Regions from separate parts of the Priestia sp. BR_2 genome, predicted to be linked through region 1. Evidence: riboswitches for the same ligand, from Rfam matches in the RefSeq annotation. Region 1 holds a riboswitch; the other holds the start of a gene.
The links. A riboswitch is a leader RNA that binds a small molecule or an ion and turns the genes downstream of it on or off. The one in region 1 is predicted to bind cyclic di-AMP.
Positions count from the first base shown of each region.

Region 2: it holds a riboswitch for cyclic di-AMP, as region 1 does, so the genes downstream of both, ehuB (ectoine/hydroxyectoine ABC transporter substrate-binding protein EhuB) here and RB298_RS05455 (APC family permease) in region 1, are expected to answer to the same signal.

Region 1 is NZ_JAVFHM010000139.1:61,413-73,071, forward strand. Features, by position in the region: gene RB298_RS05450 (molybdopterin-containing oxidoreductase family protein) at 273-2,351, opposite strand; cyclic di-AMP (ydaO/yuaA leader) riboswitch at 2,838-3,033, shown strand; gene RB298_RS05455 (APC family permease) at 3,200-5,026, shown strand; gene RB298_RS05460 (formate/nitrite transporter family protein) at 5,167-6,027, opposite strand; gene RB298_RS05465 (MFS transporter) at 6,491-7,738, opposite strand; gene RB298_RS05470 (TetR/AcrR family transcriptional regulator) at 7,850-8,443, opposite strand; gene RB298_RS05475 (DUF4352 domain-containing protein) at 8,702-9,295, opposite strand; gene RB298_RS05480 (FAD-dependent oxidoreductase) at 9,429-10,790, opposite strand; gene RB298_RS05485 (SDR family oxidoreductase) at 11,217-11,659, shown strand, end outside.
Region 2 is NZ_JAVFHM010000170.1:21,703-33,361, forward strand. Features, by position in the region: gene ehuA (ectoine/hydroxyectoine ABC transporter ATP-binding protein EhuA) at 1-788, opposite strand, end outside; gene ehuD (ectoine/hydroxyectoine ABC transporter permease subunit EhuD) at 801-1,463, opposite strand; gene ehuC (ectoine/hydroxyectoine ABC transporter permease subunit EhuC) at 1,467-2,120, opposite strand; gene ehuB (ectoine/hydroxyectoine ABC transporter substrate-binding protein EhuB) at 2,122-2,976, opposite strand; cyclic di-AMP (ydaO/yuaA leader) riboswitch at 3,331-3,477, opposite strand; gene RB298_RS08410 (SDR family NAD(P)-dependent oxidoreductase) at 3,847-4,590, opposite strand; gene RB298_RS08415 (flavin reductase family protein) at 4,773-5,384, opposite strand; gene RB298_RS08420 (ring-cleaving dioxygenase) at 5,381-6,334, opposite strand; gene RB298_RS08425 (AI-2E family transporter) at 6,581-7,660, opposite strand; gene cls (cardiolipin synthase) at 7,884-9,332, shown strand; gene RB298_RS08435 (VOC family protein) at 9,456-9,860, shown strand; gene RB298_RS08440 (MarR family winged helix-turn-helix transcriptional regulator) at 9,908-10,336, opposite strand; gene RB298_RS08445 (VOC family protein) at 10,524-10,934, opposite strand; gene RB298_RS08450 (glycosyl hydrolase family 18 protein) at 11,084-11,659, opposite strand, start outside.

The DNA.
Region 1 (11,659 bases):
AGCGGGCTTAAGGACATTCTACCTTTGACAATTGTGTGAAACTATATAACAAACCCGCGATTTTTGATACTTCGGACGGATTCTGGCTCTTGACAGTTCCGCAAAAAGTATAAGAAATGCCGTCAATGAAAAAGACCTGTAAGATCAGTAGGATCTTACAGGTCTTTTTGTTTCACGTTTCACGTTTGCAGTATGCAAAAAGAAGCCCAAAAGGGGCCTCTTCTGCTTTATCTGTCCTTTGGCCATCCATCTGCAAGGGTGGGTCTATCGCTTTACTGCTTCCGCCTGACCTCGACCACCGTCGAGAAGAAGGTAGCCCCTTCGCCCATGTCGGACAGCCTGTCCGGCGTAAGGGCATTGGCGCGCTGCTTGCGGCCCTCGCCTTCCCACCACAGGCCTTGGCTGACTACGGTGCCCGGCAGCATTTTATCCGTCACCTTCGCCCGGACTTCATAGGTTCCGCGGTCATTATATACGATGACCATCTCGCCGTCCTGAAGCCCGCGTTCCTCCGCATCCGCAGGGTGAATCTGCAGGGCCGGCTCCTTCTCCAGCTTCTGATGCTTCTCCACGTTCGCAAAGGTCGAGTTCAGGAAGTTATGGTTCGGCGGCGAAATGAACATGAGCGGGTATTGATGACCGCGGCCGCGCCTTACCCCGTCATATCCTTCCTTCAGCGGCACGTAGGTCGGAAGGGGCGGCAGACCTGTTTCCTCCAGCTGCGCAGAGTATAACTCGATGCGTCCCGAAGACGTCGGCAAACGATCCAGATACGTGTCAAGCGGCGTCATATCGAGCTTCACATGGCGCTGTTCCCTCAGCTTGTCCAGCGTGACGCCGTTTAGATAAGGGTTATCCGGGAAGTCGAGCGCTCTTGCGATCATCTCTTCCTCGGTCTCATGAAAAGCCGGTTCCTGGAACCCCATAGCCCGTCCCAGCATGGAGAACAGCTCTACGTTGCCCTTGCTCTCCCCAAGTGCCGGAATGACCGGCTCCTGCAGCTGAACGTACTGATGCCAGTAGGAAGCGTACAGGTCCGTATTCTCGAACGAGGAGGTTGCCGGGAGCACGATATCGGCATACTTGGCCGTATCCGTCATAAACAGGTCATGCACAACCGTAAACAGATCTTCCCGTGCAAACCCTTCCCTGATCCGCTCGGTATCGGGAGCCACAACCAGCGGATTGCTGCAATAAACGAAGAGCGACTTAATCGGCTGTTCGGTCATGGCAAGCGCTTCGCCGATCCGGTTCATGTTAATGGTGCGCGCTTCGGGATTCGGCCGGAGATCGGGACGCTCAAGCGCGTCGCTATCCATGCTGTTGTAACCGCCGTTCGACTTGGCGGCCCCTCCGCCCCGCTTCAGCCATTGTCCGGTCAAAGCGGGAAGCGCGGCAATGCTGCGCACCGTCAAGCCGCCGTTGTCGTGATGCTGAAGACCGTTGCCGATATGGATGTAGGAGGTATCGGCCCGGCCGTAGAGCTCGGCCAATTTCTCGATATCCTCGATCGAGATGCCGGTAATGGAAGAAACGTGCTCCGGCGTGTATTCTTTGACGTGCTCGCGCAAGGCTTCATGACCAATCGTATACTTGCGGAGGAATTCCTCATTTACCATGCCGTCACGGAACATGATGTGCATGAGGCCGACGGCCAGCGCCGCATCCGTGCCTGGATACAGCGGAATGAACCAGTCCGCCCATTGCCCCGTCTGGTTCTTGTGGACATCGATCACAACGACCTTGGCACCGGCTTTGCGCGCTTTCTCTGCAATCACCATCTGGTGCATATTGGTGCTGACGATGTTGCCGCCCCAGACGAGGATGACGTCGGCTCGTACGGTGTCCTCCGGAACGGTTCCCCCATTAAACCCCATCAAGGATTTCCAGCCCTCATTGCCCGCGGAATTGCAGATCGACTGCTTCAGGCGGCTGGCACCCAGCCTGTTGAAGAACCTGCGGTCCATGCCGTCGACGCTCAATATCCCCATATTGCCGTAGAAGCTGTAGGGCAGGATGCTCTCGGAGCCGTATTCCTCGATCAAGCCCTTATAGCGTCCGGCTATCTCCTGAATGGCTTCGTCCCAGCTGATCCGCTCGAAGGCGCCCTCTCCCTTGGGACCTACTCTTCGCAGCGGATAGAGCACGCGTTCCGGATGGTACACCCGGTGTGCCATATTACGGACTTTATTGCAGATGGCTCCCTGCGTAATCGGATGCTCCGGATTACCGGTCACCTTGACGATTTTTCCGTTCTCTTTATGCAGCAGCAGGCCGCATGTATCGGGACAATCCAACGGACATACCGCCGGAAATACGCCGTTTTCCTGATGAATCATCGCTTGAGTCATTTCGTGCTTCCCCCTTTTGCTCGGCTGCATCATATCCCATTATCTTAAAAGAAAATCGGGGTTCCAGTAAAGTCATACATTTTTTTCTTAATCAGGTGATTCACTTTTCTTCCCCCCGGGTATATTCCTATCAAGAGCAAAGAAGAGGAACCCAGACCCTTTCTCTTCCTTGCCGAATCATGGACCACTCCCAAAAAAATTCGCCATGCCAGTGTCTCCTCCCCCGAGACCGGCATGGCGAATTTGTTTATATGGCATCCTCCCAGTGACCGATGTTCCCCGCGACTAACCTTCCATATTATAGAAACTCGTGATTTTCGCAGAAAACATGCAAAATAAAAAGCCAGTCAAAGCCACGTCATTATGTAAGCGCTTATCTGTCATTTTTTATAAATAATTTTGTTCGAATGCTCGTTGGAGGATGTTTTACAAACGATTGGAGCAGGCGTAATATACTATTCAGCTTCGAAAACATTCTTCATATTCACATGACATTCGCTTAATTTCCTTGATGGAAAGCGGGGGAACCAACCGTATGGAAGGATACCTATAGGATCCTTCAACCATACTAAGGGGTGAATCCTGATTCCATCGCGTACGTACGCCGCGATGGAATCAGGTAGGGCGACTCTCACCGCCCGAATCCGACAGCTAACCTCGTCAGCGTTGATCGGGAGGGTTGTGAACTTGTGATCAAACACAGGGTTCTACCCTGTGTTTTTTGTTTGCCAAAAATCAGCATAGGAAGGGTGACCGCTCCTATGTCCAGCATATAAAAAACACCGATAGAAGTCCGTTCAGGGAGCTTCTACCATGAACTTAATCTTAAGCGGCGGTGAAAAACAACCATGTTATCCTCAATCAAGCGCTTCCTCATCGGAAGACCGCTTAAATCGACGGAATTAGGCGAACAAAAGCTGAATAAAACCAAGGCGCTGGCCATCCTGTCATCCGATGCGCTATCGTCCGTGGCCTATGGCCCGGAACAAATCCTCATTGTGTTGATGACCGTCGGGGCAGCTGCCTATTGGTATTCCATACCGATTGCCGTCGGCGTCCTGGTCTTGTTGCTGGCACTTATCCTGTCGTACAGACAAATTATTTTCTCCTATCCGCACGGCGGCGGCGCATATGTCGTGTCCAAACGGAATTTGGGCATGTACCCGGGGCTGGTTGCCGGCGGTTCCTTGCTCGTGGACTATATCCTGACGGTTGCGGTCAGCGTGTCGGCCGGGACGGATGCGATCACGTCGGCTTTTCCGGAATTGCATGCCTATAATCTGCCGATTTCCATCGTGTTCGTTCTATGCTTGACCGTATTGAATTTAAGAGGGGTTACGGAGTCGGCCTCCATACTGGCTTATCCGGTTTACCTGTTCGTGCTTGCGTTATTCATCCTGATCGGGGTAGGGATATTCAACATTGCCACAGGCCATGCGTCTCCGGAGCTTCATACGCCGATCGGCACGCCCGTAGCCGGGCTGAGCTTGTTTCTGCTCCTGCGCGCATTTGCCTCGGGCAGCTCCGCCCTGACCGGCGTGGAGGCGATTTCCAATGCCATTCCGAATTTCAAAGACCCGGCCCCGAATAACGCGGCCAAAACTCTGGTGGCGATGGGGTCGCTGCTGGCCCTGTTATTTTCGGGCATCGTTTTCCTGGCTTATTACTATGGGGTCAGTCCCAGCGAACAAGTCACGGTCGTTTCCCAAATTGCCGAGCATACCTTCGGGCGAAATGCGCTTTATTACTTCATACAAGGGACAACGGCCTTAATTCTGATCCTCGCCGCCAACACGGGGTATTCCGCTTTTCCCCTGCTTGCCGTCAATCTGGCGAAGGATAAGTTCATTCCTAGAATGTTCACCGTCCGCGGCGACCGTCTGGGATACTCGAACGGAATCATTATTCTTGGATTTTTCTCCATTCTGCTGCTGCTGGCTTTTGAAGGCAAAACCGAGCATCTGATTCCGCTCTATGCCGTCGGCGTGTTTATCCCGTTTACCCTCTCCCAGACGGGGATGATGGTGAAATGGATTCGCGAAAAGCCCGAAGGCTGGATCGTCAAACTGATCATTAACACCACCGGCGCATGCATCAGCTTTATCGTGACCATGATCTTCTTCTTTACGAAATTCGCCCAGGTGTGGACCGTGCTGATATTCCTGCCGCTGATCATCTGGATTTTCACCCGGATCCGCAAGCATTACGAGGCGGTAGCGGACCAGCTCCGGATTACGACCTGCGAGCCGGTTAAGCCGATTGAGGGGAATGTCATCATCCTGCCTGTGGCAGGAATCACGCATGTGGTGGAGAACTCGCTGAATTACGCCAAATCGCTGGGAGCGGGCCAAATCATCGCGGTGTACGTGCCGTTCGAGCGGGAGGAGGAAGTCGCCTTCCAGGAAAAATGGAAAAAGTGGCAGCCGGACATCCGGCTGGTAACGCTGCACTCGCCTTATCGGAGCATCATTCAGCCGCTGACGAAATTCATCGATACCGTGCAGCGCAAGGCCAGCGAATCCGACTATCAGGTTACCGTCGTCATTCCGCAGTTCATCCCAAAGAAGGGCTGGCATAATTTCCTGCACAATCAATCCAGCCTGCTCATCCGGGCACATCTCCTGTATCGGAGAGACGTGATCATCACGACGGTTCCCTACCATTTAAAAAAATAGCGGGCTTGTTCCCTGCTTGATTCATTACTGGGGACAGCCTCGCCCATCACGACAAAAAGCTGCGATCAACCGCTGCCTTTCATCAAGGACGGTTGAACGCAGCTTTTTCTTTAAGCCAGACGCTCGCCAGGCTTCCGGCATTAGGAAACATTCTGCGCCGAATGAACCTGTTGAGGAGCGCCGGCCGATGGCACAGGCGTCTGCTCGCCGCGCGGAGCGGCTGCGGCCTGTTTCTCCTGCTTTAAATAAACGGTTCCGTATGTCGCTCCCACAAATAACGCGCCGCCAACGAAATTGCCCAGCCATACCGGAATGAAGTTCATCAGATACTCGCCCCAGCTGTAATAGCCTTCAAAAATCGCGGCCGGGATGAGAAACATGTTGGCCACCACGTGCTGAAACCCGATGGCGACAAACGCCATGGTCGGAAACCAGATCCCGAGAATTTTGCCGCTCATCTGATCCGATCCGTAGGACAGCCATACGGCGAGGGCTACGAGCCAGTTGCACCCGATGCCCGACAGGAAGGCTTGCAGGAAGCTGTCGTCCAGCTTATGCCCGGCCATATCCACCAGTTTCTCCAGGTAAACGCCGCTGCCTGTCAGACCGGTCACATGGCCGAAGAAGTAAGCGACGAATAACGCTCCCAACATATTGCTGACCGTGACAAGCGCTAAATTTCGCATCATCTCCTTCGTGGAAATTCTCCTCTTGAATCTGGCCAAGGACACGGCCATCATGTTGCCCGTCAGCAGCTCCCCGCCTGCAAGCAGGACAAGAATCAATCCCACGGGGAATACCGCCGCGCCTATAAAACCGGCAATCCCTCCCCATTCCGGAGACGCTCCGGCAATCACGCGTATGTCAAGCAAAAAGCCGAGCGCAATAAATGCCCCCGCAAGGAATCCTAATATCATCACGTTTATGGCGGAGTTATGCGCTTTTTTCACCCCGTTCTCCACGGTAATCTCCGCAATGCGCTCAGGTTTATGGTAAGCCATGGTCACTCCCTCATTTCTTCCGCATCCGCCTTGTCTACCTATCCGAATGCAGCTCATGATATTCGTGTTATCGTTACCAACATTGTAACGCAGCTTCTTTGGCAAGAACGTGAATTATATCACGATCGTGTACCGTAACGGACGGACAGGTACAGATGTGATGTTCCGTATGCCTTGATCTGCTGACCACGCTGCAGCGAATAACATGGATCGGATTCGGTGTGGCCATTTAAGCGATATATGGATATAGGCACAGCACCTTGTCCATGGGTGGAGCTTCGGATCAGCTTTAGCGGGGTGACTGCCTTTCGCTTCCTTCGAGGACTCGCATATGCCGAAAAAGCGGTGCCCGGGTTTCTCCCCGGCACCGCTCTTTTGGATTGTCTTTACCAGTACGAAGCCCGTTCGTGTTGGATACCATTCTGCCAGATTCGGCTTAAATGTATAGATTTTTACTCACCCGCTAGGCTTTGGCCGCAGTCTCTACCCTGACAGGCACCTCCGTTTCCTGCACCGGCACCTTGGCGATCGGCAGCTTCATGCTGATGAACGACGACAGCAGGAAGAGCGCGCCTGCCGTAAAATACACCACGACAATGGAGGTTACCGACATATACCAGCCCGTCAGCCCGGAGCCGATGAGCAGCATGCCGGTAAATATCGGCGTCATCACGCCGTTCAGCCGGCCAATGAATTTCTCTTCCACCTGCTGCATCATCACCGCCATCAGGACCGTCTGGGCCATGGCCATCAGCACCCCGGTGACGAAGCGCATCGAGCCGGTCAGGATCGGCCACTGGGACAGCACCTCGACAAAGGTCGAGAGTCCAAGGAAGGCCAGCCCCGCGAACAGCAAGTAGGAACCTTTCACTTTGCCTGCAATCACCGCTGCTATCACACCGCCGATCAACATGCCCAAGCCCTCAAGCGCGGTGAACCACTGGACGCTGGACATCTCCAGCTGAAGACGCTCGGTGATGACGAAGATGTCGAGCGGCTGTACGAGTCCGCTGCCCAGCGCCAATAAAACGTAGACCACCAGCAGCACCTTCAACAGCCGGCTGGAACCGATATAGGCGAAGCCTGCCTTCATGTCCTTCACGAACGAACCGGCTGATTCCGAGTCCTTGGAAGGTTCGTCCACGGTGGAAGGCAGAAAGGCCAACACGATCGCCGAAGCGCCGAACAGAATCAGCAAGCTGATTAAAGAGGCCTGCAATCCAAATGCTTGATAAATCGTCGTGCCTACCATAGGTCCCAAAATGATAAACAGCGACATCGAGGTCTGGGATAACGCCGTGGCCGCGGGCACATGCTCATCCGGCAAACACCGCTTGATGATCTTCATGGACGATGGCTGCGAGAATTGCGATACGACGGCCGAGACCAGCGTCACCGCAAACACGGCCTGCCAATATCCCGCATACACAACAAACAAAATAAGCAGAATGGATATGAAGCTTAAAATATCCCCCCATATCATCGTTCGCTTGGGACGCCAACGGTCAGCCAGTACGCCGCCAACCATGGAAATCACGAAGATCGGCGCGTATTCAATCACGGTCAGCAGCGATACGGCGACCGGGTCATGGTTGCTCTGCTCCATAATAAAGAACAACAGCGCCATATTGCGGATCCAGATCCCGATATTTTGCATAAAATCAGATACCATCAACAGCACGAACGCGCGGTTGCCAAACAAATGCTTCATACTCCATCCCCCTGTTAAAACCGACTATTCGGTTTATTTATAATTGCGAAAACGCCCTTTCCTGTTAGCTAAGAAAAGCGTTTTCGATAAATCCTCCTACCGCACCGTACGCTATGAACCTTCACCCGATAACACACCGTTCAAAAAGTACATCACGCTCTTGCGGTACAGCTGCCTTAATTCCTCCTGGGACCGTTCGAAGTACGAAACCGACAACCCGTCCAGCAGCGATCCGAAAATAACGGCTATTTCGTCGATATCCTCTGCCGCTATGCGTCCCTCGTCCGCTCCCTCTGCCAGAATTTCGCGGTAGAGCATACGCGGACCTTGCAGAATCGCCAGCATTTCGCCCACAATCGTCTTATTTTCCGGCTGGTTGATATAGAATTCCTCCGCGATTTTGGTGAGCGGATTCTGGAAGTCGTCAACCATGTGATCGGCGATCCCGTACAGCTTCTCCTCAAAGCTGGCGTAACCGGCTTTTTTGTCGTCCCAGGCTTCCATCCATTCCCGATTCTGCTTTGTCAGCAGCTTGACGAATAAATCTTCCTTGCTCTCGAAGTGATAATAGATGCTTCCCTTACTGGCCCCCGTATACTTGACCAGTTCATCCATTGACGTTGCCGCATATCCGCGCTGGATGAACAGCTCCTTGGCTTTATCCAGAATCAAATCCCGCTTTCGCTGCGCTTTTTCTGATGACATCGGTGTTAGCACTCCTTGCGTTGGATTCAACAGTCCGCATCAACCAGCGGAAATCCGTGATCCGTAATAAAAAATGTATTCTGTCATGAATGAAACTTCATCCTTCTTTAAAAAACCGACTGTACGGTTTAATCATACTGAAAACCTCCTCCCATGTAAAGGACGCTCTTCCGAATGCAAAAAAAAAGGACTTTGCCGAAGCAAAATCCTTGTCCATCTCGCACATTCCAAAATAACAACATGCGATGTATTGCTGCATTATTCCACTGCCCAAATGGCTCTTCCTTCTTTCATCGGATCGCCGTAACTCAGCTGCAGCCCCTGAACGTCCTGCTTCACCTCGTACGGAATCTCGCCCGTCAGCTCGCCGCCCGGAGGAATGGTGCCGTCCAGCATCTTCACGTCATCCGTAATAGGAACCGTATAGTTAAGATCGCTTGAATCCGTCATGGAAAAAGACAGTGCCGAAGAGATGACCAACGGCTCCTGACCGTTGTTCTTCACGGTAATGTCGACCACCTTAAACGTATGGCCGGGCTGGGGCTTCAAGTACTCGTCGCCTTCGGAGTCGCGCACGCCGTTCAGCGTGATGACCGCGCCGTGATAATCGACCGTATCGCCTACAGCGGCAGGCTCGTCGATCGGTTTCGTCTCTCCATCGGCAGGTTGACCCTCCCCTTGGGATGGTTCTGCCGGCGGTTCCTCTTCAGCCGCCCCCGTCTGATCCGTTCCCTCGCTATCCACGACAGCCGGCGGGGTTTCTGCCGGCGGGTCCGCCTGATTGCTGGAACAAGCAGCCGTCAGCAGCATGGAGAACAACACAGCCGAGACCAGCATTATTTTTTTATTCATACTTTATCCTACCTCCTGAAAGTCGATATCGATATGTCCGGATATTTTCCAATTCGCTGTCAAAATCCATATTCCTTCTAAAACAAGAAAAAGACCCCCGAATCAGGGGGCCTTCGTTATTGCCTAGAATGAATTAAGCGTGTACCGGCGCTTTGGTCTCCACCGCCGGCAGAGCCTGCAGGCCGGCCGTGTTAAGGAAATTCCACGGCTTGTTGTAATGCGGCTGGAAGAAGAAATCGATGAAGGCCAGCTGGTCGATCGTCATGCGGTTCTGGATGCACACCGACAGGGTGTTGATGGACTGCGTCATGTCCGCCTTGGAGATCACCTGTGCACCGAGCATCCGGCGGCTTTCCTGTTCATACACCACCTTCAGCGTAACTTCCTCGAAGGTAGGCATGAACTCCGGACGGTAATGGTCCGTAATGGTGACCGTATCCACCTTCAAACCTTCATCCTTGGCCGCTCCCTCGGTTAATCCTGTCGAGGCAATGTTGTGTTCGTATATTTTCAATCCGGACGTACCCTGGGTTCCCATATAAGGCGTTGTGGGCTGCACCAAATTCCGTGCAACGAGCGTACCCATCCGGACAGCGTTGGTCGCCAGCGGAATGTACATCATTTTACCCGTCGGGTTATAGAGCACCGAGCAGCAATCGCCCGCTGCATAGACATCCTGCTTGCTGCTTTGCATATATTGGTCCACGACGATGGCGCCGTTCTTCAGCATATCGACCTGCCCCTTCAGCAGCTCCGTATTCGGTCGGAAGCCGATGCAGAGAATGACCAGATCCGTGTCGATCTCCCCTTTGTCGGTGATGACCTTATTCACCTTGCCATCCTGGCCTTGGAAGGACGTCACGGTCTGCCCCATGGCCATCTCGATTCCTTTTTCACGGAACGATTCCTCGATCTTGCCGCTGAACTCAGGATCCAGGTATTTGTTCAGAATCCGATCGGCACTGTCGATCAAAGTTACCTGCTTGCCGTTCTGTTGGAAGGCCTCCACCAGCTCCACGCCGATGTAACCGGCGCCGACAACGGTAATATGTTTGGCTCCTTGCGCTTTATCAATGATCGCGTTGGAATGATCGTAGTTTTTGCAGAGCAAAATATTATTCAAATCGATGCCTTCAAGCTTCGGTACGATCGGCCAGGATCCGGTGGTAACAATCAATTTGTCATAGGTATCTTCAAACGTATCTTCCGTGGCCAGGTTGCGGACCTTCAAGGTTTTCCGGTCCGTATCCACCGAGATGATCTCATGCTTCATCTTGGTTTCGACACCAAGCTCGTCGAGTTTCTGCGGCGAAGAATAGAACAGCCCGTCCGGATCCTTCACAACGCCCCCGACGTAAAGCGCAATGCCGCACGACAAGAATGAGATGTTATCATTGCGTTCGTAAACGGTAATCTGTGCATCGGGATAAAGTTTGGCGGTATTCACGATGGCGGACGTTCCTGCATGGGTACAACCGATAACTGCAACTTTCATGGTTTTTCCTCCTCCAAGTATGAAGCTTTATATTGGTTTAAGATGAGCATTTTTGCCTGGATTCATGCTTGGTAACGCTTGTTGAGCATGAATGGGTGACTGGTAATATTAATTGTGAATATTTTCACTTCATGACCTTATTATAATGTGATTTATTTCACAGTTCAATAGGCGAATTGCGTTATTCACATATTGTTCATAATTTCACATAGTGGGAATGATGAATGATCTTGACTCCAAGATTAACGTCTTGATTTCACCGAATAAGGCGAAATCGAGAATACGGGTATGGGATCCGGGGAAGCTAAAAGGGCCCCGCTTGCCAACATTCTCGAGATACCGGAATAGGTTTTTCTTATTAATAACGGATTATTCCCTTTTTGAAACAATCGGCTGCGGGTAATGTTGTGCAGGAGGTGCTTTATCATGACAACCGTATTTGTTGCCGGAGCGCATGGAAATACCGGGAGACGGATCGCGAAGCTTCTCGCCGAGAAGGGGTATCAAGTCCGCGGCCTGATCCCCGATGAGATTCATAAACGGAAGATGGAGCAGGAGGGTGCCGAGGGAATTGTCGGTGATTTGACGCAGTCTTATTCCGATGGTTTAAGGGACGTAGACGCCGTCATCTGCGCAGTTGGCGCCGGGGTAACGGAAGATCCTCAGGAGACGGATCATGTCGGCACCGTGAGGCTGATCGAGCAGTGCGTGCTTCTAGGAATCAATCGCTTCATTATGATTAGCTGCATGGAGACCAAACATCCGGAGCACTTCTCCGAACTAAAGCCCTATTTGCTTGCCAAACATAAAGCTGAGACCATTCTTGAAGAAAGCACGCTGACTCACACGATCATAAGGACCGGCGAGTT
Region 2 (11,659 bases), on a different contig from region 1:
AATATTTCCTCGGGTGTTCCTTGCTCAACGATCCTGCCGTCGGCTCCGAAGATGACCCGATCCGCGATTTCCTTCGCAAAATCCATCTCGTGCGTAATCAGCATCATGGCCATTTCGCCTTCTTCGGCGATTTCCCGGATCACCTCCAGCACCTCGCCGACCAGCTCAGGATCCAGCGCCGAGGTTACTTCGTCAAACACCATCACCTTCGGCCGCATGACCAGCGCTCTGGCGATGGCGACGCGCTGCTTCTGGCCTCCCGACAAATTGGACGGGTGCATCTTCAGCTTATCGGACAAACCGACCTTGCCCAGCATCGAGACGGCCCGCTCCTCCGCTTCCTCCTTGGACAACCCCAGCACCTTGCGCGGGGCTTCCGTCACGTTGCGAAGCACATTCATGTGCGGGAACAGATTGAAGTGCTGGAAGACCATGCCGACGTTGCACCGCATCCGATGCAGATGCTTCTCGTTTGCCCGGACCAGCCTGCCCTTCTCCTCCATATGCCAGAGCAGCTCGCCATCGACCTCGATGGTCCCCTCGGTCGGCTCCTCCAGCGTCATCAGCATTCGGCCCATCGTCGTTTTGCCAGATCCGCTCGGTCCGATCACGGCCACCTTTTCTCCCGGCTTCATCTCCAGATCGATGCCCTTCAGCACCTGCAGGTCGCCATACGACTTGGTCACGCCCGCATATTTCACGATCGGCTGTGAGCCCGTAACGGAATTTCTTTCCCGCCCCGGCTTCTTCGCCTCTTCAGCCTGCTCATCGATTACAACGGCATTCAATAGACTCCCTCCTTATTTTCCACGCTGCAGATTCAAACGCTTCTCCAGCCTTTGCACCAGCAACGACGCGATATAACTGATGATCAGGAACAGAATCCCGACCAGCGTGTACGGTTCGAAAGCGCGAAATGATTGCGACACGATATTTTTGGCCGTCAGCATCATCTCGACCAGCGTTATGGCGCATAGAATCGGCGTTTCCTTAAACATGACAATCAAATAATTGCCCAGCACCGGGATGATCGGCGGCACCGCTTGCGGCAGTATAATGCTCCGCCAGGTCTGGGATTTCGTGTAGTTCAGCGCGGTTGCGGCTTCCCACTGTCCTTTCGGCACCCCTTCAATGCCGGAACGGTACACCTCCGACAGATACGTGCTGTAATGCAGCCCCAGGCCGATGACGCCCGCATAGAAGGCCGGAATCGAAATGCCCGTCAGCAGCGGCAAGCTGTAATACAGGAAGAACACCTGTACCAGCAAGGGGGTATTGCGAATAAATTCTATGATTCCTTTGGTGATGAGCGACAAGGGCTTAAATGTACTCCGCGCGGCAAAGGCAAGCAGCAGTCCGATAATCAATGCCACCACAAAAGCACAGAGCGTGACCCATACCGTCATTTTTAATGCGCTCAGAAGCTGCGGCAGTATTTCAAACACATATTTCCAATCCCACATCCGCTACAGCCTCCCCGCGGTCAGTTTGCGCTCCAGCAGTCGAACCGCCATCGAGACGAGCGTGGCGATGACAAAATACATGAAGAGCAGCAGCACCAGAATCTCGGTCGTCCAGGAGATGTAATTGTTGCGGAGCACCATCGCCTGATACGTCAAATCCGCCATCGTGATGAAATAAACGAGCGAGGTGGATTTGATGAGTTCCACAAGTTGATTCCCGAACGGGGGAAGCATTCGCAGGGACGCTTGGGGTAGTATAACGTTCCACAGCCTCTGCCAAGGCTTCATGTTAAGCGCCACGGCAGCTTCCCACTGTCCTTTCGGAACGGCAAGCACCGCGCTGCGAACAATCTCGGAGCCGTATGCGCCGAAGTTAAGTCCGATCGCGAGAATCGCCGCCAGCATTTTCGGAAGCTCGATGCCGATGAACGGAAGGGCAAAATACAACCAGAAGAGCTGCACCAGCAAGGAGGTTCCCCGAAAGACTTCGACATACACGGCCGTCGCCGTGCGGACGATCCACAGCTTCGACAGCCGGCACAATCCGGCTGCAAAGGACATCACGATAGCCAGGATGGCTGAAAAGAACGCGACGATAATCGTGATCTCTGCTCCTTTGAGCAGCGTCGGAAGAAAATCGATCCAAGAATTCGGCATGCTATTCCCCGCAGAGCGCAGCGGCCGTCATCTCACCCGGAAGCTCTTCTTCCGTGAACCCGAACTCTTGCAAAATTTCCAGCAGCTCGCCCGACTCCTTCATCTTTTCAAGCTCTGCATTATAAGCCTCCTGGAACTCGGTATCCGCTTGGCGGAAAGCCGTAGCCCCGTAACCGCGAACGCTTTCGCCGTCGATGACCGGCTGCTCGAAATCAGCCACGCGTTCGATGCTGTCGTCGCTGGCTGAATCCAGCATCGCCTGCAGGGACGGCCCCGTCATGGTAATCGCCTGCACCCGATCGGCCTGGAGGGCGCTGATCGCCGAAGCCTGGTCAGGGACCTGTACGATCCGGTCCGCAGGAATGCCCGATTTCTCCATGTAGCCGATTTCGACCGCGCCGGTCATGACGGCCACCTTGGCCTGCTCATTCTTGGCAATGTCCTCATAGCTTCCGAGTTCCATCGGATTCCCTTGCTTTACCGCAAGGGCTTCCCCGATGCTGTACTCCGGATTCGCGAACAGGACGGCAGAGCAGCGGTCAGGATTAATGAACATGCCTGCCGTGATCAGATCAAACCGATCGGCCTGCAATCCGGCGACCAGCGAACCGAATTCCGTTAACTCCCCTCTCATCTCCTTGATGCCAAGACGCTCCAGAATAACGCGGGCAATCTCAACCGCTTCGCCCGTGAGCTCCCCATTGGCTTCTTTGTAGGCATACGGCTTCTCGTTCGCAAACCCTACGGTGATATATCCCTGCTCAATGGCTCGATCCAGCGTACTTCCTTTGTCGCCGCAAGCCGCGAGCAATACCACCATCATCACGGACAACACCAGCACAACCACTTTCTTCAAAACCTTCCACAACCTTTCGTAATAGCTTTTCACTTTCTTAAAAAAACGGCATGACGAAATTATCCGTGTTAGCACATGCGTTAACTTGGATATATAGACATTCAGATACCCGTGCATGGGACGAGGCTTCAGGGAAGATGATTCATCCGCTTCCTTGCACGCTTTGACCCAATGCCGTCTGACCGATTCAATTCGTTCCACATTTGCAGGCGCTGCCCCTCCTCTGTAATTGAATGCAAAAAGGCCACCAAACAGGGGATCTAGACATAGCTCCGCCAGCAGGGGGTCAAAAAATAGAGAAAAGGCCCCTATAGAGAATAAAGGGCCTTTTGTATGAACATCCATTATGTATGCAAGACCCATCCACTGCTGACGAGGTTAGCTGACGGACTCGGGTAAGATGGTACCCTACACTCGTGAATTCCAAGTGACTCGCCCCTGGTGAAACTGGTTCCCCCGCTTTCCGGAATATGTATGCCGGAAACTAAGCGTGTGTTCATGATAAAGGGAAGCTCAGGAAAAGTCAAACCCCTTTAACCGCTTTTTCTGGAAATTCAGAAGTAAAAAACACCGTTTTTGCAACGAGGATATTGAGCCTTTTGAACACCTTATTTAAGGCTGTCCATACACCGGATTGGTCATGGAATCCATGCTCCATTTTCCGCTATATAGCAGGCATTTGACGGGTCTTGCGGAAATCGTTCATGCCATATATGTTTTATGCCATGAATGAGCCCCGGATCAGGAAGTCTGCCCGTATGAAATACGGAACCGAAAAAAAATTTTTGAAACACTCCATAATAAGTCTGATAACAACGCCTGGAATGACTTAAAAAAAAGCCCCGATGCTTAGCATCAGGGCTTTTCTCATCATACCGCGGTATAGCCGCCATCCACCAGCAGGCTCGTGCCCGTAATGAAGGAGGCATCTTCACTGGCGAGGAACAACACGGCTTTGGCCACTTCTTCCGGCTGTCCCAAACGGCCCATCGGATGAAGACCGACCAGGTGCTGCGTGATCGCTTCCGTTCTTCCCTTGATCAGCGGCGTATCGATATATCCCGGACACACGGCATTGATTCGGATTCCTTTGGAGGCATAGTCTGCGCTGAGCGACTGGGTTAACAGCTTGACGCCTCCCTTGGCCGAAGCATAGGCGGTTACCCCTGCTTTTCCGACATGGCTATGGATCGAGCCGCAGTTTACGATTGCCCCTCCGGTTCCTTGGGACAGCATTTGCTGAATAACATATTTATCGCACAGGAAGACCCCTGTCAGATTAATATCAATCGTTCTCTGCCAGTTATCCATCGTTAACTGATCGGCAGGAGCATCATGGGCAATGCCTGCGTTGGCAAACAATACATCGACACGGCCAAAATGCTGCACCGTCTGATTCACCATATTCGCGACTTCCTGCTCTTGGGTTACATCCGTTTTGACGAACAGCGCTTCAAAGCCGGCTCCTCTCAATTCGTCGGAAACCGCTTGTCCCTGGTCGGAATAATCCGCGATAACGACCTTGGCTCCCTCTTTCGCAAAAAGTCTGACTGCCGCTTCGCCAATCCCGCTGGCGCCCCCCGTCACGATGACAACCTTGGAATCAAATTTCATGCGTTGATCACTCCTATGTTGTAAATTCATCAACCGGCTATCCATTCATGTAGAATGGGCAAATACCGACCATGATATTCCAATACCCCGTTTCCTAATGAATGACCGGCAACCTATCGAAGAAAAAGAATGTTCGCTAAAAATAGTCGCAAAGCAATAACCCTATTCAAGCTCAAGCCCTGTCAGACCGGACGCTCAATCGTAAACATCTCTCCCAGGGTCGAATAGATATTTCCTGCCATGCGGCTCACAGGTTTCAACTTCGAGGCGTCAATCCGGCCATGCTCGTAGAGCTCCTCGGACACGTGAAATCGGACGACGCGGGCAATCAATAGATCAGCGGCAGGCAGCTGATCCGCGCCATCCAACGTGACGACCTGCTCCAGCACGCATTCCATGCGGATCTTGGATTCCAGAACGCCGGGAACCTTAACAACGTCACTAACGACCGGGGTTAAACGGGTTCGGTCAAGCTCACTTTCGTCCGGAGGCAGATTCGCCGCCGTTTCGTTCACGGCTGCAACGGTATCTTCGTCCACGATGTGGATGACAAGCTCGCCGCTCTGCATGGCATTTCTCGCCGTGTCCTTGGGTGCACCGTTCTTTCGCTGAACGGAAACCGACAGCAAAGGGGGATTGCTCGACGCAATGGAAAAGTAACTGAACGGCGCCGCATTCAGCACGCCATCCGCCGATAATGTCGTAACGAAAGCGACCGGACGCGGAACGACGCTTCCAATCAGCAGCTTGTATGTGTCCCGTTCGCTTTGGGTATTCGGGTCAATGGATATCACTTGAGTTGCCCCTCTCCTGTATTTTTGACTTGTATAGGCTCCAACCCCTGCTCGATTCGGGCACGCTCCGGTTCGAACCAGGCAGGAAGCTTTAATTGTTCCCCCAGCGAGTGCAGGTCTTCGTCCACCGTAAATCCGGGCGGATCGGTTGCGATCTCAAACAGGATCCCCCCACGTTCCCTGAAATATAACGCTTTGAAATAGTTACGGTTCCTGATATCCGTAGGGCGAAATCCCTGCTCCTTCACCCATTCATGCCATTTGCCGTGCTCCACATCATCTTGAGCCCGCCATGCGATATGATGGGTCGTTCCGGCACCTCCGGCTCCCAAAGGAATATCCCGCATCGGCAGATCAATCACGTTGCCGAAGGGGCCCGCAGCTTGAAACCGGGCATAATTGACGTCCTCTCCAATGTAGGTCAGTCCCATGACGTTCTCCAGCGCCTTCTTCGTTTCCTCCCATTTGCTGCTGAACAGAACCGCGCCGCCGAATCCCTTAATGGCTGTATCCGGAGTTATATCGTCCACGGACCAGCCGTTATTCGGACCGCCTTCCCGCTCCACCAACTCTAGCGAAAGTCCGTCCCGATCGGAGAATTGAAGATATTGTTCGTTAAACCGGAAAGCCTTCATGACGGGAACGCCAAAGCTCCGCAGCCGCTGTTCCCAATAAGGCAGGGCCCCTACAGGAACGGCAAAGGTCGTATATCCTGCCTGTCCTCCTCCACGCAGCCCTCTTCGCGAAGCGGAGGAAGGGAAGAAAGTGATGATCGTTCCGGGTTGTCCTCCTTCATCCCCGAAATACAGATGATATACCTCGGGCGCATCGTAATTCACGGTTTTCTTTACCATTCTGAGTCCTAGCACGCCTGTATAAAAATCAACGTTCTTCTGCGGATCCTGCGCATAAGCGGTAATATGATGAATGCCTGCCGTATGTAATGTCATATCCCATCTCTCCCTCACCGTTTCGTGTCGAAACCCGTTATTTCCGTTCATGATCCGTTTTGCATGATGGATGAGCCATAAATCATAAATAATCTTTATATTTAATATCTTTAATTTAAGATTAAATAATTTTCTTATCGTTGTCAAGCTCCTGTTCACCCCAAATTTATAAAAAGCCGCCAAGAACGATTCCTCGCTCTTGGGCAGCTTTAATATGCGGCTAAAGGCCGCCTCCCTATCCCACGCTTAGGCTTTTTGCCATTTCTCCTTAAAGAACAGCTGGTACACTCTGGTTACGATAATTTTAATGATCATATAGATCGGTACGATCAGCAGAATTCCGATAATCCCGCCAAGATCCTGTCCTACCAGCACCAGGATAATGATGGTAATGGGATGGATCGCCAGCTGTTTGCCGAAGATATACGGACCAATCAGGTTGTCCTGAATCTGCTGGGCCGCCAGAATGACGACAAGGGACCAGATCGCGGTTCCCGGGGACTGAATAAAGCCGATAATCACGATCGGGATCGAGGATAGAATGGCGCCGATAAACGGTATGAAATTCGCGATGACCGCCACGACCGTCAACAGCAGCGCATAAGGCAGGCCGATAATCAGGAATCCGATATACATCAGAACCCCCAGCGCCAAATTGACGAGAACCCGGCCTACGATAAAGCCTTTGAGTGCATTGTTGATTTCATCCAGCACCGAGGCTCCCTCGCCCTTGAATCGGTCAGGCAAAAAGCTGACCACCATCTTCCCGAATTTCCCGCCTTCCTTCAGCATGTAATACAGGAGAATCGGGAACGTAAACAATACGATGGCAAAATTCGACACGAACGAGAACAGATTCATAATATAATTCGTCAGGAACGTGAAGCCTTGATTCAAATAATCGGTGAGCTGTGTAAGCGGGTTGGCGTTCTCCGGAAAAATATCCTGGAAAAAACCGTTATTCTCCAATTCCTGAAGCTGCTCGCCAAGCTTGGCAAACAAGGCTGGAGCGTTCTGTACGAGAGCCACGATCTGATCGCGCAGCGATGGCCATACGCCCAGGATAAAGCCGGTAAGGATACCCGCGAACACGACATACAGGAGCAGGATGGCCAGCGAGCGATTTAGCTTGCGTTTTTCCAGGAGATCAACCAGCGGTCTGAGCAGGTAATAGAAGAATCCCGACAGCATCAACGGCACGAGGATGATGGAGAAGAACGAAAGTACGGGTCTGAATATAAAATCCACCAGCGATCCCAAATAAATGATGGTCAGCACCAGGATCACGGCAAGACACAATTTGAAAAACTTGTTCATTTTCAGCAAAAAGCATGCCCCTTCTCCTATTTTTTCACCATCGTATCATGACAACGAGTACGGATTCAAATGGCTCCTTCTATATTCGTTGCGAGCGACCTTACCCTACCCGCCAACGTTTTAGGACCTTTCGGTTTCACTCCATGCCGCCGATATATACTTCTTCTAACGCCTCACGTATAATATGAAGGATTGCTAGGGCAAGGCTATAGTGTAGGAGGATATCATAAACATGCATGTTACATCCATCATTCTCGGTCTGATCATCGTTCTGAATATCGTGTTCTCCATGTTCGTGGTTTTCAGGGAACGGCGGGATGCCGGCTCCACCTGGGCATGGCTGCTGGTGCTGTCCTTTATCCCGATTCTGGGCTTTGTGCTGTACTTGCTGTTCGCCCAGAATTTAAGAAGAATCCGTCTCTTTCATTGGGACGATCTGCAAAAAACCGGCATCGAGAAAGTATTGCTGTCCCAAATGGAAGGGATGAACAACGGCGAATACCCGTTCACCAATCAAGCGGCGGCGGACAACAGCGATTTGATCCATATGCATATCAATGAGAACCAGGCGATCCTTACGGACGACAACCATGTTGAAATTTTTACGGATGGACGCAGGAAGTTTGAACGGTTGTTTCAGGATATCGAGGAAGCCAAAGACTATATACATATTCAGTACTACATTATCCGCCGCGACGAGCTTGGCAAGAAGCTGATCTCCCTGTTGACCCAAAAGGCTAATGAAGGCGTGAAGGTCCGTGTTCTATACGATGAGCTGGGCTCGCGTCAACTAACCAAAGGCTTCTTCAAGGCATTCCGCGAAGCCGGTGGAGAAGCCGAGGCCTTCTTCCCGTCCAAGCTGCGCTTCATTAACCTGCGGCTGAATTACCGGAATCACCGAAAGCTGGCGATCATCGACGGCAATATCGGGTATGTCGGCGGTTTCAACGTCGGGGACGAGTACCTGGGCCTCAACTCCAGGTTCGGGTATTGGCGGGATACCCATCTGCGCATCCAAGGCGAGGCCGTTTATGCGATGCAGGTTCGCTTCATTCTGGACTGGAATCAGGCTTCGCATCATAACGATATCACTTACGAATCGAATCTGTTTCCCAAGATCAATTCGCCCGGCAATGTCGGGATTCAGATTGTTACCAGCGGTCCGGATTCCCGATATGAACACATCAAGAACGGTTATATCAAAATGATTTCGTCCGCCAAGAAATCGATTCATATTCAGACGCCTTATTTTATCCCGGATGCCAGCCTCCTGGATGCACTGCGCATTGCGGCGCTTTCCGGCGTAGAGGTGCATCTGATGATTCCGGATAAACCGGATCATCCCTTCGTGTATTGGGCTACCTTATCTTATATCGGGGAAATGCTGGGTACCGGGGCTAATGTGTATCTCTACAATAATGGCTTTATTCATGCCAAGACGATCATCATCGATGAGAAGATTTCGTCCGTGGGCACGGCGAATATCGACGTTCGAAGCTTCAAGCTGAATTTCGAAGTGAACGCATTCCTGTACGATGAGCATATATCGAAACAGTTGACCCACATCTTCCACCAGGATCTGCGGGTATCCAGCCAGCTTACGATGAAGCAGTATCTGGAGCGTTCGCGGTGGATCAAGTTCAAGGAGTCCATCTCCCGCCTGCTGTCGCCTATTCTATAGGACAACCCCGAGATACTGCCGTATCATTTAGCAATCCAGAAGAAATGTGAGGGCCAGAGACCGTTTATACTAAAACCAAGGAAAACGAATCCATCATATTAAAACCTGGGAAGGATGTTGAACGTGGCTAAACTGACACCGTATATTTTCTCTGAGGATGCAAAAGCGCAGGCTGAGTTTTATACCCAAGCACTGGGAGGAGAAATCTTATCCGTGCAAACCCATGGCGAGGTTCCCGGAACCAAGGAAGAATTGAAGGACAAGGTCATGCATCTGAGTCTGGTAGCCGGAGGAATCCCGATCTTTATGTCGGACTCGATCTTCCAAACCCTGGAGCGTGGGAACGGGATTCATCTGAGCCTGTCGTTTGAGAGCGATGCCGAAGCCCATGAAGCTTTTGACCGCTTGGCCGAGGGCGGCAAGGTGATTGATGCGCTGAAGACTCAATTCTGGGGAGCGCTGTTCGGGGTGCTGGAAGACAAGTTCGGCGTGTTATGGCAGGTCACGACGGAAGTCCAAGCCAATTAATCTTAGAAAAGGCCCTTCAAGTTTGGCTTGAAGGGCCTTTTTTGCGTTCAGTCCTTATTCTCTAATCGATCGCTAACCTCGTATAGGCGCAGGGATAGTTCATCCCCTTCGGCATTGCCTAAAACATCTCCGTATCGACTACGCAGATTGTTCCAGCACTCGTGTATTACTTTCTCAAGAGCCTTTCCTTTATCGGTCGTATAGATCAGCGACATCCTTCCTTCCACCCGATTGTATACCAGTCCTTTAGCGGCCAGCTTCTCAATCAGTCGGGTTACGGTGGATGGCTGGAGGTGTAGAATTTCGCCTAATTCCTTCTGCGAGATCCCTTCCTTCTCATATACAGCCATAAGCAGATATGCATACGTAGGCGACAATCCGCTTGCGGCAAACTCGTCTTCGGCCATCTTGGTCATGACCCGGCTAAGGCGATTGGCTGTGAAGTAAAGGCATTCTTTGATATACGTATTGAGCATAACGGTTACCTCTTTCGGGCTGAAGTTCATCATGTTGAAACGCCTCATATTGTTTGCACATACAAATATAGTGGATTTCGAAATAAAAGTAAAGCGGCAGTTTCCCCCCGTCTCTTGGAGTCATCTGCCGCTTCATTCTATTAGGATATGTCGTTCAGGTTGCGATCCTGCTTAGGATAACGCTGCTTTATTCGACATGGCTCTGATCCATGTACATGACTTCCCATAGATGTCCGTCCGGATCCTGGAAGCTCCATCCGTACATAAACCCGTGATCCACCGGGTCGTTGGAAGGCGATCCCCCAGCAGCCAGCGCAGCGTTCACGATGTCATCCACCTGCTCCCGGCTTTCTGCCGACAGCGCCAGAATCACTTCCGTTGTGTTGGCCGCATTCGACAGATCTTTCTTGGTGAACGTCTTGAAATAATCCTCGGTGAGCAGCATGGCAAAGATGTTATCGCCTATGACCAGGCAGGCCGCATTCTTATCCGTAAACTGCTCATTAAACTCAAAACCGATTTTCGAGAAAAAGTCTTTCGTTTTCTCCAGATCCTTAACCGGAAGATTCACAAAAATATTATCGATTTTCAATGCCATCTACGATCACCTCATCCATTTGATAGATTCATCTTAGCATGGGCAGCGGCATGGCATTTCTTTTCGCTTGCTATGTTCAAGCCATTATTCGTCCAATTCCTTGAAAAACACATCCGTCAAAATGGCCTCCGCTCCCTTATACCGTCATATTAGTTCGATAACTCCGCTGCACGCAGTAATCTCATAACCGTTAAGACCGTTTGCGCTTTGGTTACGTGAGATTGCGGATCCAGCTTGGTAGCAGACACCCCCAGCATTATCTTCCGTTCTACGACAATGGCGACGGAAGACTTCGCATAGGACGAAACCCTGGAGTGATCCTTGAATTTGTTTAACAGGCCTTGGTCAGCTTCATTCTTCTTACCGGCATACTCCAGCACATTGCTTAGAATAACCGCCAATTCCTCGCGCGTAATCAAGCTGTTGGGATCAAAGATATCGCCTGTGCGTCCCTTCACCAGTCCTGCAGCTTTGGCAGCCGCGATTTCTCTGGCGTATCGGGATTTCGGATCCACATCCTTGAAGCTGGAATCCTTGTCGTCAGGCAATAGACCCAGCGCTTTCACCAGGATGGAGATGATCTCGGCACGGGTAATGTTTTTATTTGCACCGAACGAACCGTTATTTTCTCCGGATACGATCATTTTGGCGGCAGCTTGCGCCACGTCTTCCCGTGCCCATGAAGGAATCGCGTCACTAAATCGGATATCCTGCTGTACCAGCGC